4 regions of the Bacillus infantis NRRL B-14911 genome follow, and region 3 is predicted to be linked to each of the others. Evidence: riboswitches for the same ligand, from Rfam matches in the RefSeq annotation. Region 3 holds a riboswitch; each other region holds the start of a gene.
The links. A riboswitch is a leader RNA that binds a small molecule or an ion and turns the genes downstream of it on or off. The one in region 3 is predicted to bind cyclic di-GMP.

Region 1 (7,856 bases), 1.8 Mb from region 3:
GGATTGGAATTGATAATTCCGGCGAAGCAAAAGACTATCCGTGGCGCTTCTGGGTAAAAGGCAGCCCATATGTTTCCCGCCATCAGATAGAATCCTCATGATGGATGTTTATTCCTCTTTTAGCTGCAACTGCCCCGCATGATTGCCCTACGGAATAACCACAATAGTTATGTATGGTCTTCACCATCACAGCCCTTCATGAGGGAAAAAATTACAAACTGGGGGTAGTCAGATGCAGCAGTTTAACCAGCAAGGACAGTCAGGAATGAACACAAATGAGCAGATCCCGGCACATATGAATCATGGCGGACACGAGATGCTGGACATGAAAGAGGTCCTTTCAAGCACCGTAGCGGCAATCGATCAATACCTTATGTTCAGCGGGCAAATCCAGGATCCGCAGCTTAAGGAAATTGCAAACCGCCAGAGGCAGTTTATGATCACCCAATACAACACCATGGTTGACTGCTTCACTACCGGCCAAAAGCCGGCTGTATCGACTACAACCTATATGATGGGCGAAACACATGACGTCATCTACGGACTACAGCCATCCCAGCCTGCTGCACCAAAACAGTCAGCTTCCGAGATTGGCGACCAATGCTATTCAGGCTACCTGCTTGCTTTAATGAAAGGTGCAGCCTCCCAGCTGTCAATGGCCGCATTGGAGTGCACAAACCCAGTCGTAAGGCGTGTGCTTGCTGATAGTGTTCCCAATTATGCAGAAATGGCTTACGAGCTGTTCCTCTACCAGAATCAAAAGCATTATTACCAGGTTCCCCAGCTTGCGCCGCAGGATACAGAACAGCTGCTTGGAAGCTATACCCAGGCAGGCGGACAGCAAATGATGAACCAGCCTAATATGAATACCCTTCAATAACCGCTGCAGGCGCCCCAATGGGGTGCCTGCTTTTTTTATCCGCCACCGCAATTAATTGGAAAATGTTTTTTTCCACAGGCTGTTACTGCAACTGTAAAACTGGGTAAAAAAGCAGAAATAAAAAACAAAAAAATTGTTAATAAAGGCGGCGCTTCATGTGAAAGAAATTAAAGAATCCATCAAAGAAACATTGCTTGCCATCCTTCCCGTCTCTGCTGCAGTCATCCTTCTGCAGCTTGTCCTGATCCAATTGCCTTTCAAGGACTTTCTTCCATTCCTCTTTGGCCTATTCTTTGTCATCCTGGGACTGATGTTCTTCCTCATCGGCGTCAATATCGGCCTTCTTCCAATAGGCGAGATGATTGGGAAAATCCTGCCGAAGTCGAATAAAGCGTGGGTCATCATCCTCACAGGATTCATCCTTGGAATTGCCGTAACGCTGGCAGAGCCTGACGTCAGGGTACTGTCCACACAGGTTGACCAGGTATCCGGAGGAAAGATATCGTCCATTTCCCTCATATTATCCGTGGCTGCCGGAGTCGGTCTTTTTGTCGGCCTTGCTATGATCAGGACCATTTACAAAATCCCTGTTACCGCCATTTTGATAGCCGGCTATGCCATCGTCTTTATTGTCAGCATCTTCTCCCCATCGTCATTTGTGCCAATTTCATTTGATGCGGGAGGCGTAACGACAGGGCCCCTCGCCGTACCCTTCATCTTGGCACTCGGAGTAGGTGTGGCCCAGGTTTTCCGGAACCAACAATCCTCGGGCGATTCATTTGGCCTTGTCGGCCTTGCCAGCATCGGACCGATCCTGGCCGTTCTGCTGCTGGGAGGGATCTTTAAATGATGGACAAGCTATTTCATGGTTTCGGCAGCACTCTGACAGAGGTTGCTTTGGCCCTTGCTCCCCTTCTTCTTTGCTTCATCATATTTCAGATATTTTTTCTAAAATTAAAGAAACAGAAGGTCATCCAGATCCTTGCCGGTTTTCTGTCTGCTTTTGCCGGACTGGCATTCTTCCTTCACGGGGTCCATCTCGGCTTTATGCCAATCGGGGAGGAAATGGGAAAGAAGCTGGGTAATCTTCCATATTCCTGGATCATCATTCCAATTGGATTTGTACTCGGATTTGTCACTACATTGGCAGAACCAGCTGTAAAAATATTAAACAAACAGGTTGAAAAAGTAACATCGGGATACATCTCAGAAAAAATCATGCTCATCACCCTTTCAGGGGGAGTCGGTCTGTCCATTGCCCTTGCCATGCTCCGCATCCATCACGGCTTCTCTCTCTGGTACTATCTTGCGCCGGGATATGCACTCGTGCTGATCCTGATTTATTTTTCCAACACCAGCTTTATAAGCATCGCCTTCGATTCGGGCGGTGTAGCAACAGGGCCGATGACCGTTACTTTTATCCTGTCAATGGCTGTCGGCGCTGCCGCAGTAACTGAGGGGCGGGATCCCCTGACAGATGGCTTTGGCCTGATCGCCCTGGTCGCCCTTATACCGATACTGGCTGTCCTGATCCTGGGGCTCCTGTTCAAGAGGAAGGAAGGTGCTTCTTAAATGATCTACAAGCTTTTCATCGCCATCGTAAAAAAAGGCACTGCAAAAAAAGCTGTCCGGCTTGCCCGGGGATCCGGGCTTGCTGCTGCGGCAACTGTATATGCAAGGGGAATTGGAAAAAATGAGCAAACCTCATTTCTCGGATTGGAGATCAACCACGAGAAAGAAGTCATCCTTATGCTGATCAAGGAAGAATCCGCTGAAGAAGTCATTACGGAAGTCAGCAGCCATCTCCATTTTGAAAGGCCCGGTACAGGACTTGGATTGCTTATCAATATTAACGGATTCATCGGCGTCCAGTCCCCGGAAGTCCCCGCTGATGCAGAAGCAGAGGAAGGAGCGGCCAATATGAAGCCAGCCGATAAAGAATACGATTTGATTGTGACCATTGTAAAAAGCTCGGAAGCCGAAAAGATTATAAAGGCCTCAAAAGATGCCGGGGCTGACGGGGCAACCATCATTTCCGGCAGAGGGATCGGCATCAACGAAAAAGCCACTTTATTCAATATGCTGATCGAGCCTGAAAAAGAGATTGTGCTGACCATCATCCACAGCGGACGGACACAGGAAGTATTCCAGGCAATCTGCGATGCTGTCGAGCTGAATGTTCCTGGCAATGGGATTTCCTTTATCCTTGATGTCGATCAGGTAGCAGGCATCAATCATTAAATTTCTGAGCATATCAATATAGTAAATATCCCCATTTGTGAGAAAATAAAAAGGCAATTAAATTTCCGGGAGGTAACAATATGCCAAAAAGCTTGCAGGACACAACAAAGCTGCATAATGGAGTGGAAATGCCCTGGTTCGGACTCGGCGTTTTCAAGGTCCAGGAAGGATCCGAAGTCATTGATTCAGTCAAAGCAGCCATCAATAACGGCTACAAGAGCATTGACACAGCAGCCATCTATGGCAACGAAGAAGGCGTGGGACAGGCTATAAAAGAATCAGGTGCCCCGCGCGAAGAGCTATTCATCACGACTAAGGTCTGGAACTCTGAGCAGGGCTATGACTCTACACTGGCTGCATTCGACGAAAGCCTTTCAAAGCTTGGCTTGGAGTATGTCGATCTGTACCTGATCCACTGGCCTGTCAAAGGCAAGTATAAAGACACTTGGAGAGCCTTAGAAAAGCTGTATAAGGATGGCAGAGTCCGTGCAATCGGGGTCAGCAACTTCCATGTACACCATCTGGAGGATCTGCTTGAAACAGCGGAAATCGTGCCGATGGTCAACCAGGTTGAATACCATCCGCATCTGGCCCAGCTTGAGCTCCGCGAATTCTGCAAACAAAAAGGAATCCAGCTTGAAGCCTGGTCTCCTCTTAAGCAGGGACAGCTCCTGGATGAGCCTGTTATTACAGAGATTGCCGAAAAGCACAAAAAGTCCCCTGCCCAGATCATCCTGCGCTGGGACCTTCAAAATGAGGTCATCACCATTCCGAAATCAGTCAAAGAACACCGCATCATTGAAAATGCAGATATCTTTGACTTCGAGCTTTCCTCAGAAGACATGGAAAAAATCGATGCCCTCAACAAAAACGAACGCGTCGGTGCCGATCCTGATAACTTCAATTTCTAATAATATGCAAAAGGGGTATGGAATGGGTTCATTCTGTATCCCTTTTTGTCTTAATAGCCTCTGAATGTTGGCTGTTGATTTCCGTTCCAGGCACTTCGCTTTCCGCGGGGCGGCGCTGAGCCTCCTCACGCTTACGCGCTGCGGGGTCTCAGCTCTGCCGCTGCAATCCCACAGGAGTCTACGTGCCTTCCACTCCAATCAACAGGCTTATCAAACTTTTTTTCATTCTAACCCAGTTAATACAAATCCCTTTTCGATATAATCGCAACTTTAACTTCGCTCACCCAGTTAGCAAAATATAACTGTTTATCTCCCCCTGCAAAGGGAAAGGAATAATATCAAACCTAAGGAGGACTAATCCATGAGCAAAAGAAATTCCCTGACTGGGGTAGTGGCACTGGGTGCGCTTGCGTATATGTTCAGGAACAAGGAATCTCGGGATAAGGTTATGAATAAGGTAAAGTCTACATTCGGTGAAGACAATATCAGCAAAGTCAAATCAAAGCTTCCATTTTTGAATTCTGACCAAGGAAACACCCGCCAGGTCCATTCAGGCCCGGCTTATGTCGACAGATAATAAATTGCCCAATCATGAGGCAGCTCCCCCAATCAGGGAAGCTGCTTTTTTCTTTGAACGAACCTCCTCCCCCTGAAACTTTTCCTTCCTTGACCCGTATGATAAAAAGAGGCATGTCCGCACAGCCAAAGCTGTAAACCGCTTTAAGAACTGTGTTATATTGGGAATATATGATTCTATCAAGAGACGGCTTACGCCGGTCCTGGAAAAGAAGGAGTGAAATTATGGGAGTGACGCTCAGCAAAGGGCAGAAGGTCGATCTGACCAAGAACCGCCCCGGGCTTCAAAATGTTGTTGTTGGATTAGGCTGGGATATCAGCCGTCAGGGATCCAACTATGATCTGGACGCATCTGCTTTCTTATTAGGCGCATCAGGAAAAGTACATAGTGACCTCGATTTCGTATTCTATAATAACCCTAACGGCGGGAATGGCTCTATCCTGTACAGCGGCGATAACCGCACAGGCGCGGGCAATCAAGATGATGAACAAATCAGAATTGACCTGCGGAAGGTGCCGGACTCGATCCACCGGATTGCCTTTACAATTACCATCCACGATGCTCAGGCAAAACAGCAGAACTTCGGCCATATTGAAAATGCTTATGTACGGATTTTTAATGAACAAAATAATGAAGAGCTTATCCGCTTTAACCTTGGCAGGGATTTTACCGTTGAAACAGCCATCGTCGCAGCAGAGCTATACAGGCATAATGGCGAATGGAAATTTAATGCCATCGCCAGCGGCTTTCAGGGCGGCCTGGCTGCCCTCTGCCGTAATTTCGGCGTGACGGTGGATGATGAACCGGCTCCCCAGCCTTCACATGGCAATCAGCCTTTCGGGCAGAACCAGACTTACCAGCAGAGCTTTTCACAGCAGGCTCCTGCAGGGCAAAATTACCAGCAGGGCTATAACACAGGCAGCTCCCAGCAGAACTATAGCTCAGGAAGCTATCAGCAGACACAGCCGCAAGCTTCCTATTCGTCCCCTTCCTATGGACAGCCTTCCTACTCTTCCTCACAGGGATATGGGGGAGAAGAAATTGCATGCCCACGCTGCCATTCCACAAATGTACGCACCGGCGAAAAGGGCTTCGGCCTCGGTAAAGCGGCAATTGGCGGCCTGATCCTCGGGCCTGTCGGATTATTGGGCGGCTTCATTGGGAAAAAACAGCTGAAGTTTACCTGCAACAGCTGCGGCAATGCCTGGTCTCCATCCCAGACCGATTACGCCGAATGGGCCAACCAGCAAAAAAGAAAAGCCCAGGACCTCTTTAACCGATTCAAGAGCCAGGACGTCCTTGAGGCCATTGTAGCAGCATGTGCACTTGTAGCTATGGCTGATGGAAGGCTGGATCCGGCAGAACGCCAGAAAATGGTTGAATTCGTCAACCAGAGTGATGAACTTCGGGTATTTGATACGCAGAAGGTCATTCAGCAGTTTAACCTGTACGTCCAGAAGATTGAACGCGATCCTTCGATCGGCAGGGCAGAGGCATTCAGAGCGCTTGGCAGGATACGGACGAAACCGGAAATCGCCAGGCTAGTGGCCCGCTATTGTATCGCAATCGGCTTTGCAGACGGACATTTTGATTCGAATGAGCAGCAGGCAGTCAGTGACATCTGCCGGGAGCTCGGGCTCAATCCGGCAGAGTTCCTTTCTTAATCTCACAGCCTGGCCAACCGGCCAGGCTGCTTCTTTTCTGCAATTCCCCATAGGTCATCACTCCCCTCTACAACGGAGAGTGGCTAAAGTAAGAATATTAACAATAAACAAACTCTTTATTTTTCCCCTGATTTAGTGCTAATCTTACTAAGGGCAAATTTTACGAAAGTAAAAGACGCAAAGCCACGGGCCTAAAACAAGTTATTTGTCATGGCAGCCGGGCCGCCAAGAATATCATTCTTGTAAACTTTTATAAATCATACACCCTTTCTAATTTGCCTAATCCATTTATTAAAGAGAGGGAGATCAATGTTTTACCCGACATTTTTATGCAAAGATACTAATCAGAGGCATCTGGTCAAAGACTCGAATTTCTGTGAATGCGGCTATAAGTACAAAGGCTTTACCACATTCATCAAAAAAGATTTCAAAAAAATCCAATTTAAGCAGAGTGATGATATCGATTGCCCTGTCTGCAAAAGCTCAGTGCTGAAAGAAGAGAAAGCAGTCTGCTATTCATGAGCAGCTGCTTTTTTCTTTCCCCTTCCCAAATCTTTATTTCCTTCATAATGCGCCAAATCAGGTTTAGGAGTTCCAAAAAAGTGGCAAAAAGAAAGTAACTAACTCATTTACTTTTAATTAGGTGCTACTCTTCAAATACGAAGCAAAGGGGAATCTTTATGGCGGAAAATCCAGCACAATCCAAATTGGCATTAAATTCTTCGATCTCCTTAAAAGGGATTGTGAAAGCTGTATTCACTGACACAGTCCACGTCCAGATCGGCGGGAAAATTATCGCAATCCCGCTGGAGAAATAAAAGAACACCTTCATGGAAAGCCAACGAAAGCCGCTTTTTATTAAACGGCTTTTTTTGTGCGAATGGACAGTAAAACCGGCAGGCATTGCGCCCGCCGGTTCTGTTTATGCATAGATTTTATTTTCTTCGTTTTGGAAGAAGCTCTTCATCGCATGGAAAACATCAGCTTTTTGCTTGAGGATATAGTATCGGAAGTGTTCATTTTTTATATTCTTATAAGCGGACATGAGGGTCGAGTGGCGGTTGTACTGATTGACTTCACCGTACCCGAACATGCTCGATACCGCGATCAGCTCTTCAACAAGCTTCACACAGCGGGCATTGTCAGAGGTAAGATTGTCGCCGTCGGAAAAGTGGAAAGGATAGATATTGAATCTTCTTGGATTATATTTTTCATTGATCAGTTCCAGAGCTTTGCGGTAGGCTGATGAACAAATGGTTCCCCCGCTTTCCCCTTTTGAAAAGAAATCTTCCTCTGATACGACCTTCGCTTCTGTATGGTGGGCAATGAACTCTATTTCCACCGTCTCATACTTTGTCCGTAAAAACCGGGTCATCCAAAAGAAAAAGCTTCTGGCCATATATTTCTCCCATAATCCCATCGATCCGCTCGTATCCATCATTGCGAGCACGACTGCCTTTGAATCCGGCTTTACAATTTCGTTCCATGTCTTAAACTTCAGATCCTCCTGATAGATCGGATAGAATGCCGGCTTGCCTGTCATCGCATTCCGTTTAAAGGCGGTCATCATTGTCCGCTTTTTA
Region 2 (7,856 bases), 1.4 Mb from region 3:
TAATATACTGGAAAACTTGCTAATAAAACGAAAAAGTTGCTAATATCCGCCCGGCAGCAGTTCCCTTCCAGCCAGCGGCACGCTCAACCGAGCCACCCCCGCCGCCCCAAGTCGTAAATAAAAACGAAAACTCGCAAATATATCCCACAAAGTCGCAAATATATCCCAAAACTAGCAAATAAATTCCGAAACTCGCAAATAACCACCCGTCGAACCCCCAGCCAACCTCCGCACCAGCACAAAAAAAGCGCCAAATCCCCAGATTCAGCGCCCCACTCTACCTAAACCTTCACTTCCGCCGCTTTCCCCACATGCATCAGCACATCAAAATGGTGGTGCCAGGCACCTTGGCAGCGTGAAAGCAGAATTGGCGCTGTTTTGCGGGGTGGGGCGCCTGGCACCGGGTTGCGGTGTGGCGGCCTGGCGACGAAGTTGCTAATAAAACCTGAAAGTTGCTAATATAATTGAAAAGTTGCTAATATATCGCGAAAGTGCTAATATACTGGAAAACTTGCTAATAAAACGAAAAAGTTGCTAATATCCGCCCGGCAGCAGCTCCCATCCAGCCAGCCGCACGCTCAACCGAGCCACCCCCTCCACCCCAAGTCGCAAATATAATCGGAAACTCGTAAATAAACCCAGCAAAGTCGCAAATATATCCCAAAACTCGCAAATATATCAAAAATCCCGCAAATATCCTCCTAAACTCGCAAATAACCGCCATCCGAACCCCCAGCCAACCCACCGCACAAACAAAAAAAGCGCCAAATCCCAGATTCAGCGCCCCACTCCACTCAAACCTCCACTTCCACCGCTTCCCCCACATGCATCAGTACATCAAAATGCGTCACCGGCAGCATTTCTTCATCCAAAACCTCAGTCAGCCCCCAAATATCATTCAAAAACACCCGCGCTACAATCTCTTTCCGCTCACCACCGACAGCTGCATCCTTCAAAGCAATCACACTTTCATAGATTTTCCCCATCAGCACAGCTGCACGCTTACAGTGGTACGTCTGCATATCGCGATCTGCGCGTCCAACAGCCGCAAGCAATTCCTTCAACCTCAACAGCCCCTCATACACAGGTGCCGCAAACTCCTGCAGCCGCTCATCCAGCCCCTCAAGCTCCGTCTCTATTTTCCCAACAAACAGCTCATCTGCCCGAAACTTCTCTATCAATCTCAAAATCTCAAGCCCCAGAATATTAGCTGTACCTTCCCAAACCGTCAGCACCTGCGCATCCCGCAAAAGCCGCGGTGTGACAAAGTCTTCAATATAGCCGTTCCCGCCATGCATCTCAATCGATTCATGCGCAAAATGAATGGCCTGCTCAGCTGTTTCTTTCTTCAGCAGTGCGATCAAAAGCCGGTTCATCGCTTCCTCTTCGCGCGAAGCTTCGCCTGCCGCCACCCGGTCATACAGCGCAATCAGACTGAACACGGCACTCGTCTCAACCTCCTGCTTGCAGGCCAGCTTGGCAAGTGTCTCTTTTACCATCGGAAAGTCAGCAAGCCTGCTGCCAAAGGCGTTCCGCACAAAAGCGTATTGTTTCGCCTCCAAAAAAGCCCGCTGCATGATGCCGATGCTAGCCACGCTATTGCAGATCCGCGACAGATTAAGCGCCTCCATCATATAGTGGATTCCTTTATCCGCATCGCCTACCAGATGGGCCTCTGCCCCGTGGAACACCACTTCTCCTGACGGCACAGCGCGGACGCCAAGCTTATCCTTCAGCCGCCTGATCTCAAGTCCGTTCAGCTCGCCGGTCTCCTTCCGCCATGGAACAAGGAACAAGCTCAAGCCTTTCGATCCAGAAGCCGCTCCCTCTCTCCTGGCCAAAACCATTGCCACTCCGCATGCACCCGCATTGGAGGCAAAGTATTTTTCCCCATAAATCCGGTACTGGCCGTCCTCCAGCACGGCCTTCACCTCATTGGCGCCTACATCAGAGCCGCCCTGCCTCTCCGTCAGAAAGGTCGCACCTTCAAACAGCTCGGTCTCGCCCGTGCTGATCACATGAGGCAAATACTTCTCCTTCAGCTCTTCATCCGCATAATGATCGATCAGATAAGCGGTCGCCATCGTTAAAGTGACCGGGCAGTAAAAGCCAGGCTCCGTCTGTGACAGCAGATATCCCTGTGCATACGAATACACATAATTCCCCTTGCGCCCAAGCTCCGGAATCTCCTTGTGGACATAGCCGACAATGCCCGCATTATAAGTCTGCTCTACCGTTTTCTTATATCCCTCATTCAGCCAGACATGGGAAATATCATTGCCCATTTTGTCATACTTGATCAGCCGCGGCTGGCCTTCCCTGTCTGTATGGACCGCACGCTCGTCGATCTCGCCTGCGCATAACCCTCCAAAAGCTTCAAGCTCCTTTTCAGCCCAAGCAAAAAAGTCCTCATACATATACTGCTTCAGTACAAATGCCAAATTAGGATCATCTTTATAAAAATTCAAAAGTTCCCCTCCTCAAACAGATTCCTTCTGTTCTCTCAATGACTGCTTCAAAATCTTGCCTGTCGCATTCCGCGGCAGCGCCTCTATTTCTTCATATAATTTCGGAATCTTATAATCAGCTATTTTTCCTGACAAAAATGCCTTTAACTCAATCTTATCCAGACTTCCAGGCTGTTTCAGAACCACATATGCCTTAACCGTCTCGCCCCACTCCGGATGCGGCACGCCCACAACTGCCGTCTCGGCAATGGCAGGATGCGAGGCCAGCAGCTCTTCAATCTCTTTCGGGAAAATATTGACCCCGCCTGAAATGATCATATCCTTCTTCCGATCAACGACCCAGATGTAGCCGTCCTCATCAAATCTGGCCATATCACCGGAATAGAGCCAGCCACCCTTAATCATTTCCGCTGTTTTTTCGGAATCCTTATAATATCCCTTCATGACAGCTTCGCCCTTCAGAAGGATTTCGCCAACCTCGCCCGGCTCGACTGGATTGCCTTTTTCATCGGCAATCATGATTTCCGTTCCAAGTGCCGCCCTCTTCCCGATGCTGCCAGCCTTCTGTCCGTGTTCGCCAGCCAGCAGCAGAGTCCCGCTCGGCCCGGCCTCTGTCAGTCCATACACACAATAGAGGCTGTCCGTTTTCAGCCGCTCCTTCACAAGCCGGACTTCTTTTTCTCCAAGCGGAGCCCCGCCGTACACCCAATACTCCATCGAAGACAAATCGTATTTTTCAATATCAGGCTGCTTGGCTGTGAAAAGATAGGCAACCGGCGCCCCGAAGAAATGGGTCGCTTTTTCCGAAGAGACGAGCTTTAACAGAACTTCCGGTGTGAAAATGGGTGCCATGATATGGGCTGCCCCCACATAGGTGCCTGCAATCAGGAACAGATGGAGCGGTGCCGAGTGGCTCAGCGGCATCAAATGGAGCATGCGGCTTTCCGGCTTCATCCTCATCTCCACCGCCATCATGATAGCCGCAGAAAGAATATTGCGGTGCGTGAACAGCACCCCCTTCGGACTTCCGGTCGTACCTGACGTGTAAAGGATAGCCGCCTCGTCATCCTCTATCAAGGGAATTCCCGCATCTAAATCCCTGCCGCTCGCCACCAGTTCTTTAAAACTGTTCCATCCAGCAACTGAGCTGCCTGTCTTCACACAATCAAGACCAGTCCGTTCATTCAAACCTCCCGTCTGTTCAAGCAGCATCTCATGAGCAAATATGGCCCTCGCCCCGCTGTGATCCAAAATATATCCCAATTCAGATCACGTCAGCCGGCTGTTCACTGGCACAATCAGCGCACCAATCCTCACCGCCGCGAAATAAGTAACCACAAATTCCGGGACATTCGGCATGAAAAGCAGAATTCTATCTCCTTTCGCATAGCCCCTTGCCCTCAATGCATCTGCCAGCTTATTGACCCTGCTGTTCAGCTCTTTATAGGAAAGCCTCTCCTCTCCTGAAATGAGAGCCTCCCTGTTTGGATATTTTCTTCCTTTCCTCGCCAGCAGTTCAGATACGTTCATATATGATCCCCCTTTTCGTTCAGCCTTTTTTCGAATTGATCCAGCATCTTTTCCATTTCCTCTTTTAAAAAAAGCAGCTCCTCGATGCGGGCGTTCACCTCCTTTACTCTCTCCCTGCCATACTCGACCGTCCGCTCCAGCTGTTTCCGACCTGAACGGTCCTGGTCAAACAGCACAATCATCTCTTTGATTTCATCCAGCTTAAATCCGAAGCGCTTGCCCCGGAAAATCAGCTTCAGCCGGATATAATCCTTTTTGGCAAAAATTCTTCTGCCGTTTTCATTTCTATTAGGGCATAATAAGCCAAGCTCTTCGTAATATCTGATGGTTCTTGTGCTGACATCGAAAGCCTTTGCCAGCTCCGAAATGGTGTATTCCATGCTATCACCCGAATTCTTTCACTATTCTGACACCAATATAACATTTACGTTAACGTAAAGTTCAAGTCTTCAGCGGATTCAGTTTCTATTAAGAAAAATTTGATTTTTTCGTCTGGACTCTTAGGAAAAGATATTACAATTGTGTTAAAATGAAATATAGTGATTGAACAAATCGTTCTTAATAAATAACCCTTCGATCATATAACTTCTGGATAAAAGGTGTGTGGAATCAATGATTGGCGAACGTGTAAAAAGACTGCGTCAGGAGAGAAAGATGTCATTATCAGAGCTCGCTGAACAGGCAGGCGTAGCAAAATCCTACCTAAGCTCCCTGGAAAGAAACCTTCAGACGAATCCTTCCATTCAATTTTTAGAAAAAATTTCTGCTGTTCTTCATGTTCCGGTTGATACACTGATCCTGGACCAGCCTAATAAAGAAGAGCTGGATTCTGAATGGATGAATATCGTCAAAGAAGCAATGGATTCCGGCATCTCAAAAGACCAGTTCCGTGAATTCCTCGAATTCAATAAATGGAGGATCAACCAAAAAAAATAACTGCTCCGAGGCTGTTATACAAACAAGGACAACCAGTCACCAAGCTTGACAGCCTCCGTAACCTCCTTTGTCCCCGCAAAATAAAAAAGCATTTCTCCTGAAGAGAAACACTTAGCTTTCTATATTCTGTTGTTAGTTTTCAGCCGTTATCCGCTACCAGATCCACTGCCGGCTGGCCGGCAAGAAAGTTAAGTATATCTTCTTTTTTCAGGCCTATTTCCTTCGCCTCAGTAATTAGTGCGACCCATTCCATGTCCATTTCCTGCATATTATTTTTCATAACCCTTCTCTTCCCCCTAAAATACATTTCGTATTCCAGGCAATCCAGCCGTCCTGGCGCCTCATCCGACTTTACTCTCAATAGGCGCGGTAGACCTGTGACTTTGCGTCCCTATCTTTCAACAGGTTTGCCTTTTTCTGCTCACTCCTGCTTTTTTCATATCCTCTTAAGACTACTATAAAAGTTTTCCCAGCATTTGCGTGTTGTATTTTGTCAAATTCTTCAAATTATTTTAAGATATTATTCGACAAAATGAAGGATAATTGGATAGATTTAGAAATCTTCCGGAAACCCATAAGACTTCTGGCCCGGTAAATCTGAGGGTATAGTGTAAGATTTTTGCTCATTCCGTCGACAGCTTTTAGGTAGGCCTTATTTCCTCTATCTATTTAACGGCCCTTCCCTTATAGCTCTCCATCTTCCTCTTAAAAGGCACCACCTTCACCGGCAGCTGCTCAAATGTAAACGCATCAAAAAAGGGAAACAGCGTCAGATCATTGCCGCACACCGGACAGAGCCATTCGCCCATTTCACTGCTGCTGTAGGATGGGCGGTGGCATTTAGGGCAGTTTTTTCGGTACATAGGGGGGTTCCTCCTTAGATAAAAGGCCTTGAATAGCATTCCAAGGCCCTGTTAATGGTCTTTCCTGATCCTGCGGTATCTTACTAGCAATAATATGCCGCCTGCCCCCAGCAAAATGCCTCCGAGAAGCATGAAATTATATGTGTTGGTTGCCGTGTCAGGGAGTATATTTTCTCTGATTTCTGGTGTAACCGTTATACCGTCACCTGGATCGCTGCCTGGGTTTCCGCTTGCCGGTTCATCGGGATTATTTCCTGGGCCGCTGCTGTCATCTCCTGGGTCCTCACTGTCCCCTTCACCCGGATCGTCCCCGTCATCAGGATTGTCTTCACCTGGAGGATCTTCATCACCGGGATTATCCCCTGGGTCTTCTCCTGGATTACCCTCTCCCGGCGGGTCCCCATCATCAGGCGGATCTCCGTCTCCTGGAGGATCTCCGTCCCCTGGTGGATCTCCATCTCCTGGCGGGTCGCCTCCGCCATCAAGCGCTTCAGCTACAAACAGTATCTCTACCTCTGCAGAAGAATCCTGGAAGGCATTGCCGAGCTCGTAAGGCATTGTCACCTGGAAAAATAGAGTTTCAGATTGGCCTTTGTTAAGTGGTCTTGGGGTGAAGCCTTTGAAATCCTTCATCTTTCCTTCATATAAAGTGTCATTGCCTTTTTTGACTAAAAGCTCTAACTCTTCGAAAAGACCCTTAACAGATTTCTTTTTGCCGATAATTGAGGAGTATCTGAAATCCTGCTTTCCATTGTTGATGATAGTGATGTCGCGCGGCATCCAGTCGCCTGGCTTTAAATCACCAACGTGGAAAAAATAGCCGTTCAGGTTCGTATTGATATCGATTTCTTTCTCTTCAGAAAATGCCTTTAAGGTAGGAAAAAACGTTAAAAGTAACAAGGTTAAAATGGTGAATATTACCTTCGGTTTTGCCAACTTATGCAGGTTGGTCATGGCATTACCTCACTGATTGGTTATTTAGGAAAAGGCGGGATAGAGTACCATCCCGCCTTTTTTCTGCTCTAGATTTACTTAGCTTCCCCTTTGCCTTGCTTGGCTTCGAATGTCCAATTAAGCTGCAATGAGTCTCCCTGGAACTGATTTTGGTCTTGTTTATTATCTACAAACTCATATTGTACCCAGAGTTTATCTGATGTTTTAGCAGCTAATTTTCCTCCACGTTCAGCTAACCATCCGCTGAAAATGTTTCCTTCAATAACGTCTGGCGACATTGTTTTTAACTCTGAAAGGGTTGTTGAATAGATAGGTGTATCTAATTTATCTTGGTTGAAGAGGAAATTTACACGTATATGCTTTCCAAAATCATCTGCATTGTTGTTCTTTGCGTCAGTCACTGAGTACTCTGTTTTTAACTTTATTGAGGCAATATCCAGAGATCCATCGTTTAACAAATTAAATGAACGGAGCATAGTATCTCCAGGTTTGATATTTTTAACATCAATAATCGTTGTAGGATTTGCATTTAAATCCAAAGTCCCCGCAGTAAACTTTCCATTTGCTTCCGCAGTATCACTAAAGTAAGCAAACGTTCCCCCACCAACCAAAGACATTCCAAGCGCCGCAGATGCAATCCCCATTCCAACTTTCTTTTTAAATCCCATGTTCCGTTTCCTCCTCTTACCCTTTGGGTATGTATAATTTTTTATATTGAACCCTGTGTTGCCACAGAGATTTCAACCTTGATCAAGCTGTTTTTTCATTTGAGTCATTTTTGCCTTTTGCTCTAGCCTCGAGTTCCCTCATAGCCTGGTAGATGGTGAAGGCTGCATAGCCTAACATGAGGATGCCAGGGCCGATCAATAGGATAGCGGCGCCTTTCTGCGATTTGGCGAAGTCTATGAAATAACCTGCATACGGCAGGGTATATCCGGTGTAGACGGCAGTGACATTGTCAGAGAGGACCGGGTCCATGTCTTTGGATTTGTTATTGTCCCCTTTTGTTTCGTATAAGACATGCTCTCCGCTGACGGTTACATCTGTAATTCTGTGGGTGATCAGTTTCTTGTCCTCTTCCATGAAAGTGATGATGTCGCCTTTC
Region 3 (7,856 bases):
TTCTCCTTCGGCTCCAATGGAAGATCGATCACAAACTCATCTTTGCCCGGATAAGAATCTGCATCGTAGAAATTATAATCGTTCAGATACGGAGAGTAAGTTTTTACATATATCTTATTTTCTGAAGGATTGACATGCAGGAGACGCATATATCCCTGTCCGCCTTCAGGCCCTCCCTGGTAGTCAGCCAGCATTTGGTACACTTTCCGGTCCGGTGTGCCATCCCCGTCATCATCAATCTCATCAACGAGCGTTTCGCTATCATGATAATGGCCGCAAAGGACGGCCAGCACGTTTTTATTTGGCTTTACAATTTCTTCAAAGATTTTGTTTCCAAGCGGACTTCTATTGCCCGAAACAAGAAGGTATTCATGGAAGTTCAGGAACGCCATCCGGTCCGGATATTGGGCAAGCACATCCTTCAGCCATTCAAGATCAGCATCCTCAACGCCCCAGCCCATATAGACCATAATATAATCATTGCCATTTACACTGATAAGGTCGTAATGGCCGCGATTGTCTTTATAAGATCCTCCATAATACGGCTTGTCTGCAAATCTCTCTTCTCCAAAATACTGGGAGTATTGGGTATAATCATTGGTTTTATGATCTACATCATGATTGCCTGCCAGGACCCCGTAAGGTATATTTGCATCTTCGAGCACGTTCATATACTCATCGGCATATGCCCATTGCTGGGGATCTGTGGAAACATCAACCAAATCTCCTGTATGGAAAACATAAGGGATTTTCAGATTCTCCTTGTTGGCTGCCACCCAGTCTACCATTTTTTTATAAATATGCGGGTAGCTCTCTGAATAATATTGCGTATCCGACATCCAAACCATTGTATAATCAAATGGCGTTTCTGCTGAAATTTCATCCTGGACCATCACTTGTATCTTTTGGTCCTTCATATATTGTTTGCCCTGCACTGAAGCAGTCAGAGTGAAATCATCCTGATCTGCCACCTTCCACTGCTGGACCTCCCACTTTTCACTATCAAAATTCCAGACATACATGCTGACTTTTCTTCCCAAAAGGGATTTCCCTTCCCAGTCTATCTGGATGATGTCTGTTTCATCTACTTCCGAATCGACCTTAACTTCGAATCGCTGATAAGGGAATTTTTCTACAGATGACGTTGTTACATACTCGCCATCCTTATCGTTCATTTTATCTTCCTCTGCTGCAGCCAGCAAAGTCTCCCCTGCCGGAATCATTTCTGCCGGAGGCTCCCTGTCAGCTGAGTTGGAGAAGACACTTACTTCTGCATCTGCCGGCTTGTATTCAAAGCCTTTGTAAAATCTGACAGACAGATCATCATTAGTAGGGTCGGAAACCTCTACTGACAGCTTCGCATCTGTTTTTACATCTTTTGCCCCGTCTTCGGGAGAAAGTGCCTTCGGCTTGGCAGGATGTTCATCAGCAGTTTTAAACACTACAGATTCTTTACCTGTATTGCCGACCAGGTCGATTGCAGTGATTTCAAAGGTATGTGAGCCCGGATCCAGCTGGGCAGAGCCAGTATCATATGGCAGGGTAACTTCCTTGCCATCAAGAGTGGCTGATACGGAGGTTACCCCGGACCATTCATCTTCTACATCCGCGTCCAGTGTAAAGCTGCCTTTATATTCCTTGCCATTTTCTACAGAAGCTGAGATGACTGGTGCAGAATTATCGACAATCACTGTCGATGATGCTGAGTCAGCCCCTTCGGTGGCTGTTATTGTATGCTCGCCCTCTCCGGCTTCAAGGGTATTCCACTTATAAGCTTTGGCAGCGAATTTTTCTTCCGGCACCTCGAAAGAGAAATCATATACAGGCTTGGCTGAGCCTGCGTCTCCGACAGTCAATTCCTTTTCCTTGTCGCTGTATGCCGGGTCATATATGACAGTCCCGTCGCTTAGGACTAGTCTGGCATTTTTAATATAAAAGTCATCACGGTTTTCCTCTGATTCCTGATCAAAAGGAGATACCTTTGTGCCTGAGCGGACGGAGATGACAGCCGGTTCATTCAATGAAAGCTTGTCCGGTTCAATAGGAACAGTCATTGTTACATATGAATTGATCGTATCGTCAAATATCTTTAAAACTTCATCACCCATCGTAACGCCATTTTGGAAAAATAAATTTGTCTTTTTAACATCAAATGCAAAGTAGGCCTGTTTTTCCAGCGCTTTATAGGTTTCTGCTGCAACACTCTCTCCATCGATTTTGAGTTTGATATTTTCATAACTGCCCGAAGCAGAGGCTGCTTTAAGAATTGTCTCTTTTGTAACAATAGAGTCATTCTTAACATTCAGGCGCAGTCCTGTTTCTTCTTCTCCGCCTGTTATTTTAATCCCTGCCGGCTCTGACTCGATTGTATGGGTTCCATCTGAAACGAGCGTATAATACTCGACTTTATCTTTTCCAATCAGCTCCGGAGAGTAGATTTTGAAATGATAGAGGCCATCATCATAGCTTGGCTGCAGATCAGCCGATCTGTATGCCCCATTGCTGTCCGTTCTGTAGAAGAGGCGCATTGTTTTTACATCCTGGTCATCTGCGGCGTCAAACAGGAGCTGCAGATCTTCCTTCTCGTTTACTTCTGTGATACTGGAAAGATCCTCAATGGCAGGTGCTTTTGTGTCTTCCTTAAGCTCTGCCTTTGCTGCCGGGACCTGGGCCTTCATGACCGCACCAGGGGTTGCATTGTCTGCCCCCGCACTGATTTTGACCATTTTGGTTGTTTTATCAGTAGGAAATGCATAAAATATGCCCTTATTGGCAGCAGTATCCTTCTTATTCGGCTCATCATTATAGAAGGACGCTGCTATTTCCCGGCCGGTATTAGTCGCAATGACAATGCCCCTGTCCCCTGTATTGGCCATCCCATTGGAAACCATTTTAAAGAGATTCTTATTTTCTTCGAGATTGGAAGAGTAATTGCTGTTAAAGTCTTTTGCTGTTTTATCAGTATTTCCTGTGTTGATAATCCAGAAAACAACAGCTTCACCTGAAGGTATAATAATATCCTCTTTTTCCGGCCCCCAGATCAAGTCTGCTTCGGGCCCTTCCATCGGATAGCGGTAGCGGATTTTATAATCCTTAAAGTTAATAGGTTTATCTGTATTGTTATATACTTCAATAAATTCATAGCCATCCAAGCCGTTCACATTAGTAGAATCAGGCACAACTTCAGTAATGAGCAGCGGCGGCACTTCATTCTTCGCATATTGGGCCGGTGTGATATCCGCTGTAGCCTCACCGGTGCTGCTGGAGTTGATTCCGTCGGTTGCTTCTATTTTGTAGACAATCTGTTTTGACCGCAGATCCGCTTCAGGGATGACTGCTTCATAAACATTTTCAGCTTGCCCGCTTACAAGCATTTTGACCGTTTTCCATTCAGCTGCTTCTGCAGCCCGGTAAGAGAGGGAAACAGCCTGCACTTCTGTGTTATCTGTAACGGTTGCTGAAATCACCGCATCCTGTCCGCCTTCAATTTCAGTCTGTACTTCATGGGTAATGACTGGAGCTTCACTGTCATCTGACAGCTTCACCGGTTCTGAAGGTACCTGTCCAGGCAGAACTGACCCTGGTGCTGCTTTTTCGCTGATTCCAGCCTTCACCATATCTCTGCCGGCTGCTGGAGTTTTATAAGTGATGCCGCTATTCTGGTATACATCAGCACTGCTGTTATTATAAGACGCTTGCGCAATCTCTGTGCCAAGATCATCGGCTATGATCAGCGTGCGTTCCGATCCGTTTGCCATCCCATCATTATGAATTTCAATGACCTGGCTGGCATCCAGGCTGGTGCCGTAATTCTCATTGAAGCTTTCCAGCCCGGTTTCATCATTGGCCCCATTTTTGATCCAGACCACGGCAGAGCTCTGCGGCTCTATCATCTTATCTTCAGCAAGATCCCAATTTAGCTGGTTATTATTCGGGTATCGATATATGATTTGATAATCTTTCAGGTTTATTGCCTGATCGGCATTATTATAGATTTCAATGAACTCGTACCCATCCTTGCCATTAACATCTGCAGTATCAGGAGTGATTTCCGTGATCATCAGCCTTGGCTTTGACTGGGGTTCTGTTTCTTGAACAGTTTCTATCTTTGTTTGAACAGGCATTGATTTATCTGCCGGAAAGGCAGTTGTATTCATTCCATCTGCTGCTTCGATATAATAGGAAAGTGTACCGCCCAAATAGTCGGCAGACGGTATTGCCGCTGCATATGTATTGTCACCATTTTTAACAAGAGGGACAGACTTCCACTTCATGCTTGCATGGCTCTGATAATAAACCACAGCAGTCAGCAGCTCCTGGTCATCCTCTATAACCGCTTCGATTTGAAGATCCTGGCTGCCTTCCACCGTATCGGCAGGAGTATGGGTGATGACTGGAGCCGTATTATTTTCTCCCTCTGGCACGGAAATTTGACCAGCACTAATTATTCCCGGTGAAGGTGCTCCTTTAATCTGAAATGGGAGCATTTCTGCTGATTCCGGCTGGCTTTTAAAATGCTTAGAGAGCCCTTCTCCTGTTTCATCCCTAACATAGCTGGCAAAAGAAACCTCGGCATTCTGGCCGTCGACAATTTTTATTCCCCTATTGCCAGTGTTGGCCATCCCTGTGAATCCGCTTCCTGTGAACTCAAGAATTGCTTCATCCGGCAGCTCAGCTTCATAATGGTCCCGGAAATCCTCTTTGGTTTTGGAACTTTTGTTATACCAGAGAACGACGGTTTCATTCGGCTTCAGAACATACTCTTCAAAAGATAAAGGCAAATCTCCGCCTTTCCCGTCTGTATATACATAGTAAAACTGAAAGTCTTTAAGGTTTATCTCCTGAGCTGTTGGATTATGCAGCTCAAAATACTCATAATCCTCTGCACCCTTAATGTCAGGAGCAATTTCCGTAATCAGCAGCGAATCAAGCTTCAGCGCTTCCTCCGCCTGAACCGCAGACGAAAAAGGCGCCAGCATGCCGCCCGTAAGCATTGAACTCATCAGCAAATGACCAAATTTCGATCTCTTTTTCCCCATCCCTCAACAAACCTCCCCAAATTTCTCTCAATCCAATTGTAAAAATGGAACATGAAGGGATTGTTGGAAAATTGTAAAGATAGAGTAAAGTGGTTAAAGTGGTGACAGGCACCTCCCGATATTTGAAGATTCTTGTCGAAAAAAAGAAACGCCATACCGGAAGGGTAGACGTTTCTTGGTTCTATGTATGTTCCTGTTGTTCTTAAGTAAAAATTTCAATCAGTTTCTGTTATATTTTCCTGCCTGATCCAAAAATCATGTTCTCTTCTAAAAAAGCTCTCTACTTCTCCCAAGGTCAAACCAACATTTCTTGCTTCCAGCAATAATTCGATCCACTCTTTTTCTACTTCATTACTCATACCCATAACCGTTTCCCCTATTGCGGCAGCCCAGCCGTCTTAACCATACATGGCCTTAGACCTGAGGCTTTGCGCCCTTATCTTTCAATAAGTTTGCGTTTCACAGAAATGTAGTACAGGTATAAAGTACCCCGCAAAATGAAAAATTAACCATTTTTTTTACGACAGAAACCTACATAGATTTGTCGAATTCTTGAAGCTAATCCTCAAAAACTTCTATTATTCTCTTTTGATTTCCCAGTTGTATAAATGAATGACAACAACAGCAAGAAAGCGAAGGAATTTTCCCTTCGCTTTCTTTTAATGCTACACTATAGCAGCATGTCTCCCGCTATAAGATGGAAGATGATGCTCGAGCTTCCTGCCTGCTGCCTCAAGGTTAGCCAGGCATTCTCTCCGCAGGCTGTCCGTGCAAATAAAATTATAGTTTAGCTCCCGTTCCAACTGAGAAAAGCTGGCTGATAGATTCTTCCCGCTTTCAACAGCTTTACTTAACTGCTCCTCAAAAAATTCTTCCGTACCAAAAAAATACATGATTATGCACCCTTTCCTTTCAGTCACTATGCCAAAAGGTTCGGCCGATTAGCTCTGAAAGGACTAAGCATAAAATCCAAAGCTATCCGCGTTATCACCCTGGCAGCCCGACTATCATAGCTTACGCCTTAGACTCGCGGCTTTGCGTCCTTATTTTTCAATAAGTTTGCCTTTTTCAATATTCATACTATTATCATATTACTTTTGTCCTCTTTTATCAATTGCTGCTGCTAAATTTATAGCTTTTTTATATCAAAAAAATGTTTATTTTTTCCTAATAAAAGGGAGTTCCCTGCCGATAATAATGTAAATGGCTTTTGCCAGAATGAATTTTCGGAGGGCAACATGAAAACGACTAAACGAGGAATAAGCTATAAGTCGATTAAATCAGCCAATCCTGATGCAGAGACTGTTGTCCTCACACATGGACTTGGTCTGGACAGCACTGTATGGAACCTTATTCTTCCTCAGTTAGCAGATTATCACATCATACTATTTGACTTTAGGGGTCACGGATACAGCAGTGCTGCAAATGGATCTTTATCCTGGGATATACTGAATGACGATTTCGAATCAGTATTGGACGAGGCAGGGTGCTCCTCTTTTCATTTTATCGGTCAGGGCTTGGGAGCTTATTTCGGCTCACAGTGGCAGGACCAGCATCCTGGCAGCATCCTGTCGTTCATTGTCTTTTCCACGCCAGCCATCAATTTGGCCGATTGCATAAGAAAATCACCTTCAGAGAAAAACTTGCCGCTAATTGATAAAGAGGGGCTGGCAGATTTTTGGATCACACATCTTCTTTATAAATCGATCGGCCCCAATTCTTTTCTTATAAGAGATGCTTGCTCAAGGCTTGATTTGCCATCTTATTTTTTGGCAAGGGAGTTAATCTCTGGTTCTTCAATTATTCATTTTAAACATATGGAGATACCAGCCTTGTTTTTAGCCGGGGAATTTGATCACTTTTATCCGGCCTCCGTTGTCATGCTGAGCAGCGATTATATCAGAAAAAGCAGAAAATACATCATTCCTTCAGCATCCCATTTAATACAGCTGGATCAGCCTGAACTGACACTATCCAAATGCCGGGAGTTTCTGGCCGATCCGGCAGTGATGTCGGCAGTGAAGCCCGATTCGGGAAGCTCTTATACGCAAAAGCTGCTTCTCCAATTGGAGGCAGCTTTTGAGACGCCTCCTCCAAATGGAGATAAGATTGAAGTTTTCATGCTTGATGAGTTTAAAGTGACAGCGGGAAATACAATAATTGAAGGAAAATGGAATCAGCGCAAGGCGAAAGAAATTCTCGCTTACCTGTGCCTGCATGGACCAGTTTCCAGGAATATTATTGCGGAGGTCTTCTGGCCTTCCCTGCCTGTAGCCAATGCCCAGAACCAGCTGCGCGTCAGTTTGACGCACCTGCGTAAAATTTTTCAAAGCGGCGGGATTCCTGACCCCTTTACGATTGAAAACAACATCATTTCCATAAATAGAGCTATAGAAATCGACGCCCTGAAATTCTTCCACCTGTTGAATCAGGCGCTCGAAGCAGAGAACTGGGCTGTTATAAAGCTGTTAAAATCAAAGGTATCAGGCAAGATTCCGCCGAAGCTTATGCCGCAGTTCAAAGCCAAATGGGCAGATGACTACAGGAGGGACTTAGAACTCTCCATCATCAGACTGCTCAATCTAACTTATAAGAAGCATATGCATATGAGAGAAATTTCTGAAGCATTAAATGATATGCAGCTGCTCCTGAAGCTGGCTTCAGAGGATACAAAGCTATATAAGGAAATCAGCGATCTATACCAGAAAGTCAGTATGGCTCCTATTGAAATCTGGGAACCTGCTTAAAACTCCAGAAGATTAGACTAAGCAATTATAAAAAGAAAGGACAGCGGCAAGTTAAGTTGCCGCTGTCCTT
Region 4 (7,856 bases), 1.3 Mb from region 3:
ATATGAACCAGCGCGGCGAAAGCATCGGGATGTGGAATACTGATGCTTATGCTTATACAAAGGATACAAAATATGTTTATACAAGCATTCCATTCTTTATGGGCCTGAAAGACAAAAAAGCCTACGGGATCCTTTTTGATAACTCCTACCGCTCTTACTATGAAATGGCAAGCGAGTCAGATGACTATTACTACTTCTATGCCAACGGCGGACCGCTTACCTATTACTTTATGTATGGACCGGAAATTTCGGATGTGCTTGACCGGTATACTGAACTGACAGGCAAAATGGACATGCCAGCCGAATGGACATTGGGACTGCACCAGAGCAAATGGGGCTATACCGCCGATGAAATTACCGATGTGGCCCAAACCTACCGAGATAAAAATATCCCGCTTGATACCATGCATTTTGATATCGATTATATGCAGGGCTACAGGGTCTTCACTTGGGATCAGAAATATAAAGATGCCCTTTCAAAGCTGAAATCAATGGAAGGCTTCCATGCTATTGCCATCAACGACCCTGCGGTCAAGCAGGATGAAAATTACAAAATCTATCAGGAAGGCACTGCCAAAGACTTCTGGGGCAAAAATCCGGATGGCACAAACTTCATTGGCCCAGTTTGGCCTGGCGACTCTGCTTTCCCTGATTTCTCCAAAGAGGAAGTGCGGGACTGGTGGGCCAAAAACCATAACGTCCTGTTCGATGCAGGAATCGACGGCATCTGGAATGATATGAATGAGCCTGCAGTCTTTGTGGATGGCGGAGAGTATAATCATACAATGCCGCTTGATACTTATTTCGGATATGAAGATGACAAAATCATGCACACGGAATACCATAATCTTTATGGCCATGACGAGGCAGAAGCAACATACAATGCCTGGGCCATGCATAAGCCTAATGAGCGTCCGTTTGTCCTGACGCGTGACATGTTTGCCGGCTCCCAGCGCTATGCAGCACTGTGGACAGGAGATAATGAAAGCAATTGGGAGCATCTTCAGATGAGCCTGCCGATGAATATGAACCTAGGCTTATCCGGTGTTTCCTTCGTCGGTAATGATATTGGCGGATTTGCTTCCCGCCCAGATAAAGAACTTTATACACGCTGGATCGAGGTTGGAGCCTTCCTTCCTTTCTCCCGTATCCATTATGATTCAGACGCCAAAGCAGAAGTAAAGCAGGGACAGGAGCCATGGGCATTCGGGCCTGAGGTTGAAGGAATCGCCAAGAAGTATATTGAAATGCGCTACCAGCTGATGCCTTATCTTTATAATGCCTTCAAGGATTCCTCCGAGACAGGCAAGCCGGTCCAGCAGCCGCTTGTTTATCACTACCAGGAAGATGCCAACACATATGACATTGCTGACCAGTTCATGTTCGGCGACTCTATGATGCTTGCCCCTGTCGTAAAAGAAGGACAGACACGCCGCGATGTATATCTGCCAAAAGGCGACACATGGGTGGACTTCTGGACCAAGAAGGAATATAAAGGCGGACAGACAATCAATGTCAGCGCCCCATTAGAGCATCTGCCGATTTTCGTGAAAAAAGACAGCATCATTCCAACACGTGAAGTCCAGCAGTATACAGGAGAAAAGGAACTGACAAACCTGGTGCTCGACACCTATTTGGACAAAGAAGCAAGCTACAGCTTCTATGAAGATGACGGCAAATCACTCGACCATCAGGACGGTGAATTTGATATCACAAACTTTACACTGAATGAAAAACCGAATAAGATCGAATTCACCCAAAAGAAAGAGACTGATAACTACGATTCAACTCTCCAGCAGGTGACATTGAAGCTTAATAATGAGAAAGCGCCTAAGCGCATCCAGGCAGCCGGCAAGAAATACCGCGCCGTCTTCTCACTGGAAGAAATGACACAAACAAAAGAATCTTATTTTTATGAAACAAACTCAAAAACATTGTATGTAAATGTGCCTGCAGCAGAAGGCAAAAAGGTTCAAATTAAATTCTAAAAGATCTAGGGGGCTAATCTGACAGGGATTAGCCCTTCTTTTTTGAAAGAGGTGATCATATTGAAAGGCAAAGCAGCCATCCTCGGACTTCTGCTGCTGGCGGCGCTTGCCAGCTTCTGCCTGAAAGAAAAGGAAGAGAAAACCACTCATGATGCTCCCTCCCTGCAGGAGTCAAAAGATTTATTTTTCAATCTGCAGACCGATAAAGCCCGCTATAATCCCGGGGACTCTGTCCAATTTTCAATAAAAGCAGAGGCTGGGAGCACGGTGGAGGTCACCTATTATCATCTTGGCCGCCCATTGGACACAGTGGCTGCAGAACTGAAGGCTCCCGGCACCCACAGATGGAGCTGGAATCCTCCGGAAAAGGATTATAAAGGCTACTTGGCCGTCGTATCTGTGGAAAATGGCGGCAGCATACAGACCGAAACAATTGCTGTAGACGTTTCAAGCAGCTGGAGCCGGTTTCCCCGCTACGGGTTTCTGTCTGACTTTGCTGACTCTTCCCCCGAAACAGCTGCCGCTATCATATCCGACTTGAACCGCTATCATCTTAATGGGCTTCAATTCTATGACTGGCATTTTGAGCATCAGGAGCCCCTGAAGATGGAGGATAAGCTGCCGGCGGGCCATCGGGAGGATGTCGCAAACCGCCGCATCTCATTGCAGAAAGTACAGCAGTATATCGGCGAAGCCAAACAGAGGAACATAAAAACCATGGCATATAATCTACTGTACGGATCTTTTGAAGATAACGGCTTGCCCCGTGAATGGCAGCTTTTTAAGGATCAGAGCAGCCCGGAGCCTGACATCCATCCCCTCCCTGGCGGCTGGAAAAGCAATCTGCTGATCATGAATCCCACCAATCCATGGTGGCAGGACCATCTGATAGAACAGCAGAAAATGGTATACCAATACCTGGGCTTTGATGGCTGGCATATCGATCAGCTTGGTGACAGGGGAGAAGTTTTTAATGAGCTTGGAGACAGCATCCACCTTGCAGAAAGCTTCCAGCCTTTCCTGGAGAAAATCAAACAGAAGCTGCCTGAAAAAGAGATTGTGATGAATGCCGTGAATCAGTATGGCCAGCCGGCCATCAGCAGAGCAGGTGCTGCGTTTCTGTATACCGAAGTATGGGATCCGTATAAGCATTATGGGGATCTCAAGAAGATACTGGATGAAAATAGGAACCTTACAAATAACGGACAGGCCTCTGTTCTGGCCGCTTATATGAATTACCGTCATTCTGATGAGCAGGGAATGTTTAATGAAGCCGGCGCCCTGCTTACAGATGCTGTTATCTTTTCCAATGGCGGAGCACATCTGGAATTGGGCGAGCATATGCTTTCCAAGGAATATTTCCCTCACAATCAACTTCAGGTGTCCGAAGGCCTTCAGCAAGAAATGGCCAGTTATTATGATTTTTTAACAGCTTATGAGAATATCCTGCGAGATCATACGCGGGACTCTGAGGCAGCGATCATATCCCATGAAGGGCTGCCATTAGCGATGGGAGATCCTGAACAGCAAAAGATCTGGGTGCTGCCGAAAGAATCCGGAAACAGGAAAATCCTCCATTTCATCAACTTCCTGGATGCGGTCCATATGGAATGGCGCGATACAAATGCCGATCAAGCTAAGCCAAAGGAACGGCGGGACCTTACATTTAGTTTAGAGGAAGATCGGAAGGTCAAAAACCTATGGTTTGCCTCCCCTGATATTAAAGGCAGCAGGCCTGAAGAGCTTCCGTTCAGGCAGGAAAACGGGAATGTTATATTCAGCATTCCGTCATTAACCTACTGGGATATGGTGGTTGCTGAATACTAGGACACAGATTCCTGTCCAAAAATAAAAGCGTGCCCGGGCTTTCCGCCTGGACACGCTATTGTTAGTTTAGATTAAAATCCCCGGACGCAGTATGAACCTTTACCACATGCTCGCCTGAACCAATTTTGCCGAGAATCCTGTCTTCTTCTTTTTCTTCAAAAAGAAATCTATCAAGCTGGACATTGCCCTCCCCGGAGGTTGCCTTAAAATCAACCATCATATCGCTTGGCTCCTCTTTGAATGAAATATTGACATCCCCGCTTGCCGTTTCGGCAGTAATGCTGGCTGCCAGCTGATCATTGCTGATGTTCAGGTCGCCCGAAGTAATTTTTGCAGCGATATCCCCGGAAAGTTCGCTGATTTTTATATCCCCTGAAGCTGTATATAAATCTGCTGACTCTGCGGCTGACCCATCGATTTGCATGTCCCCGCTTGCTGCCTTAAACTTCAATTCCTTCGCCTTTGAATCTTCTACCCTTACATCGCCGCTCGCCACCTGGATTTCCATTTGGCCTCCGGCTTCCATTCTCTTCAGCGCAACATCACCGCTCTTTGTCTCAAAAATGCTGTCCTTGCTTTGAATGTTTTCCGCTTTGATATCGCCGGATAATACCTGTACTGCCAGTTCCTCATATTCCTTTTTCGGAAGAAGCATCTCGATTTTCACATCACGGATGATAACCACTCCCATGCGGAACATATTCTTCACATCAAGGTCGACATTCAGGGTGCCGTCATCTTCGCTGACCTTCAGTTTATAATCATCTTTGAGCTTTTTGCTGACTTTCCCCGTTAGTGCCACCTTTATATCTTTCTCGCTGCCAGCTTCCCTGATGACCACATCTGTAGAAGCGCTATTTACTGAGATATGCTGGATGGAATCTGCTTTTATCGTCTCGCTTTGATTAATCTCAACCGTGTTAAAATTCAGACCTCCCGAAGCGCTGAGTGTAATGGCTGAACCGCCGACACCGATCAGGAATAAAACGACCAAACCCGCCACCATTTTCTTCATGCCGCCTTCTCTCCTTTTCCTTTGACTAGCCTGACATTGAATTTGATATAGCCGAGAAGTACCCGGTAGAAAAATTTGCCGACATAAATCATTCCGATGCTAAGCAGCAGGCCCAGGCTGAACAGTGCCAGCGAAGCAAAGAAATTCAGGGTCATATCCTCAAAGCCCGTAAAAAACGAAGACCCCAGCAAGGCAAATGGCGACAATGTCAAAACGAGCGCCACCGCACATAGTGAAATATAGACGCCTGCGAGGCCGATCAGCGGCCCAAGTATAAAGACCAGATTGAAAAAGCTGAGGCTGACCGCCGCTGTCGCAGCTTGAAAAATATTGGAGACCGACTGCGTTTTCTCCGCTTTGACAATCCTGTAGTCTGCAAGCAGGTCGCGCGCAATGACATGCGGGTCACCGAGCTCCTCCATGATTTCCCTTTCCGTCCTGCCGTTTGCAAGCCCGATTTCAAAATGCTCCTCATAATCGTACAGCATTTCCCGCCGGTCATATTCCGGCACCTTACCAAGCAGCTTTTCCAGCCTTTCTAAAAACTCATTCCCTGCCACTGGACTTTCCCTCCTCAACAAATTGATTAACCGCCAATGAAAACTGCTGCCATTCCTCGATCAGCATATTCATATAATCCCTGCCCTTTTCTGTCAGTGAATAGTATTTTCTGGGAGGCCCTTCCGTTGATTCTGCCAGATAGGTTGTTAAATACTCTTCTTTTGTCAGTCTTCTGAGCAAAGGATAGAGCGTCCCTTCAGCCACCTCGATTTTATCCGAGATGTTTTGCGCGAGCTCGTAGCCATACTGATCTTTCTTAGAAATCAGCAGCAGCACGCACAGCTCAAGAACACCCTTCTTGAATTGAACATTCAATCCTTGCACCTCCACCGGTAGTGAACATTATTCAGTAGTCATGTAAATCCTTCCATTCATTCACAAACCCATCATACAATACACTATTGAACATTACAAGGTACTGAACGTAAAAAAATACCTATTTTTTAAAAATAGGCATTTTCCAAAGATGATTATGGCCTCAAATCCATCCAGCTTTGAAGATGATGGACAGCGAATCCCACATGGGAATCTGAGGAATAAGCGTCACGGACAAGTGAAAGCTGTTCTTCCATTCTTAGTGTGCCTTCCTCATAAAAAGTGATATACGCCGCTTCAGAAGAAGCCCCTGTTTCTGCGGCAATTTCTATCTTTTTCCCATATTGTGCCGCAAGCTCAACCTCGTTCCTGGACAGCTCAATCATCCCATTAGGGCCTGCTGCTGTATCTCTGTAGGCCATGATCGTCACACTGTCAGTATTCTTTATGACCCAGCCTGCGAGGGAATCTTTGCCGAATTTATTGCTGAACATCATTTCATCAAACCAGAAAGGCATATCTGCCCCCAACGGAAGACTGAGCTCTGCGGACAAGGAGGCTGCCTGCAGCATACGGGTCTGATAATTCACCACGGTGTTTTTATAATTGCTTTCCCAGCCTGGCAGAAGATAGGGCTCGATATCCAGGTGGATGCCTGAAAACTGCTGGGCAGGGCTTGCCTGCTCCTGATAAGCAGCTACCCAGGAGAAGAAGCTGCGCATCGCTGCTTCACCTTTTGCCGTGGCCCATTTAGGTGCTCCATCCAATGCATGGACACTGATTCCGCCGGCATTTGCTTTTTCTATAAAAGATTGGTAGACAGCGGCCGGCAGGCTCTGGTCAATCTGCAGATACAGCTGATCTGCCTGCCTGTCCGCCAGGAATTGAATGATTTCATCAGACCTGTCCTTTATGGCTGCTGTATCCCACAGCCAGGTTGAGCGGTTCATATCAGCAGCCTCTCCTTTCACGGGGCAGGCTGCAAACACGAGCAGTACAGCCAAAAGAGCTGTCTTAAAAAATTTGATTGTCATTGTATACTCTCCTTTGTATGATGCCATGACATCCATAAAAAGGAGCCCGGCAGCCTGGCAGCCAACCGCTGATGCGGGAAGGCCCATAGCTTTGCGTCCCTGCCTTTCGACAGGTTTGCCTTTATCAGTAAGTTGTTAATTTGATTATAATCACTTTTCAGGAAAAATAAAGGTATTTTTTACGCAAAAAGGCCCCCTGATGACGGGGGCCTTCTTCTTAGTCTTTAGGCTGATTTTCTTTCTTGCTTTTCGTGCCGGTGTTGAATTCCACCAGCTCTTCGCTTGTCCAGCCTTCTCTTTTTTTATTATTGTTGCGCTGTGCATTTGCATTTCCAAGCTTTGTCCTGCCCATGCTGCCTCGCTCCTTTACTAGCGTGTTCTCTGGTAGTATGGGCCTTTTCACTATGTGTTATTCTGCTTTGGCGGCCTTACAGGAGAGGGGATTTCCTCACTTTTGTCCCCTGCTCGAAAGCATAGGCCATGCTGATCAGACCGGCTTCTGAAAAAGCAGTGCCGGTAAACGTAATGCCCACAGGCTCATTCTCTAAGGAATAGCCTGCCGGTACTGTGATGGAAGGATAGCCTGCCTTTGCCGGAATACCCGCTCCAAAATTGTTCGGCGTCACGATTGCATCAAGATGATGCTCTTTCAGGACATGATCAATTCCCTCCTCAGTCGAAAAGTAGACATCCTCCTCAAGCGAGCTGATATAAGCCTCTTCAGTCAAAGTCCCGCTTGTTCTTTCGGCTTCCTCCAGGATGGTCTGCCCGTACTTAAGGGCTGCTTCACTGTTTTCGAGGTTAAAGGCAATCACATCGGCAAGGGATTTCACTTTTATATGAGGAGCAACGCCGCGCAGGTAGGCGTTAAGATCTGCTTTGAATTCGTATGTAAGCACATCATACTTCCAATTATTTTTTGTAGAAGGGATTTCTACAGGGTCAACCACCTCGGCACCAAGAGCTTTCAGCTGTTCAACCGCATGGTTCATCACTTCAAGCTTGTCCCCGCTCAAATAATCAAAATACACTTCACGTGCAATGCCGATCCTTTTGCCCTTCAGCCCGTTTTCATCAAGAAAACCTGCAAACTCGGTATAATCTGACTCCGGATTG

Region 1: another riboswitch for cyclic di-GMP. It lies ahead of N288_RS05615 (hypothetical protein); the one in region 3 lies ahead of sinI (DNA-binding anti-repressor SinI).
Region 2: another riboswitch for cyclic di-GMP. It lies ahead of N288_RS24530 (anti-repressor SinI family protein); the one in region 3 lies ahead of sinI (DNA-binding anti-repressor SinI).
Region 4: another riboswitch for cyclic di-GMP. It lies ahead of N288_RS03045 (hypothetical protein); the one in region 3 lies ahead of sinI (DNA-binding anti-repressor SinI).

The regions. Positions count from the first base shown of each region.
Region 1 covers NC_022524.1:1,059,315-1,067,170, reverse strand. The annotation lists gene N288_RS05655 (DNA-3-methyladenine glycosylase) at 1-101, shown strand, start outside; gene N288_RS05650 (spore coat protein) at 233-880, shown strand; gene N288_RS05645 (DUF1538 domain-containing protein) at 1,038-1,730, shown strand; gene N288_RS05640 (DUF1538 domain-containing protein) at 1,727-2,452, shown strand; gene N288_RS05635 (P-II family nitrogen regulator) at 2,453-3,121, shown strand; gene N288_RS05630 (aldo/keto reductase) at 3,202-4,032, shown strand; gene N288_RS05625 (hypothetical protein) at 4,394-4,609, shown strand; gene N288_RS25630 (TerD family protein) at 4,834-6,273, shown strand; cyclic di-GMP riboswitch class I at 6,416-6,503, shown strand; gene N288_RS05615 (hypothetical protein) at 6,583-6,795, shown strand; gene N288_RS25355 (hypothetical protein) at 6,954-7,091, shown strand; gene yhbH (sporulation protein YhbH) at 7,196-7,856, opposite strand, start outside.
Region 2 covers NC_022524.1:640,236-648,091, reverse strand. The annotation lists gene N288_RS03505 (acyl-CoA dehydrogenase family protein) at 795-2,417, opposite strand; partial or broken gene N288_RS03500 (class I adenylate-forming enzyme family protein) at 2,481-3,998, opposite strand; gene N288_RS03495 (MerR family transcriptional regulator) at 3,995-4,378, opposite strand; gene N288_RS03490 (helix-turn-helix domain-containing protein) at 4,611-4,934, shown strand; gene N288_RS24530 (anti-repressor SinI family protein) at 5,074-5,214, opposite strand; cyclic di-GMP riboswitch class I at 5,250-5,356, opposite strand; gene N288_RS03485 (hypothetical protein) at 5,600-5,797, opposite strand; gene N288_RS03480 (LPXTG cell wall anchor domain-containing protein) at 5,849-6,751, opposite strand; gene N288_RS03475 (CalY family protein) at 6,826-7,419, opposite strand; gene sipW (signal peptidase I SipW) at 7,502-7,856, opposite strand, start outside.
Region 3 covers NC_022524.1:4,117,401-4,125,256, forward strand. The annotation lists gene N288_RS20680 (S-layer homology domain-containing protein) at 1-5,039, opposite strand, end outside; gene sinI (DNA-binding anti-repressor SinI) at 5,255-5,404, opposite strand; cyclic di-GMP riboswitch class I at 5,420-5,506, opposite strand; gene N288_RS20685 (hypothetical protein) at 5,705-5,932, opposite strand; cyclic di-GMP riboswitch class I at 6,031-6,113, opposite strand; gene N288_RS20690 (alpha/beta hydrolase) at 6,278-7,786, shown strand.
Region 4 covers NC_022524.1:556,869-564,724, reverse strand. The annotation lists gene N288_RS03070 (glycoside hydrolase family 31 protein) at 1-1,988, shown strand, start outside; gene N288_RS03065 (glycoside hydrolase family 66 protein) at 2,049-3,815, shown strand; gene N288_RS03060 (DUF4097 domain-containing protein) at 3,877-4,830, opposite strand; gene N288_RS03055 (DUF1700 domain-containing protein) at 4,827-5,390, opposite strand; gene N288_RS03050 (PadR family transcriptional regulator) at 5,377-5,706, opposite strand; gene N288_RS03045 (hypothetical protein) at 5,862-6,740, opposite strand; cyclic di-GMP riboswitch class I at 6,786-6,870, opposite strand; gene N288_RS25610 (hypothetical protein) at 6,958-7,092, opposite strand; gene N288_RS03040 (amidase) at 7,169-7,856, opposite strand, start outside.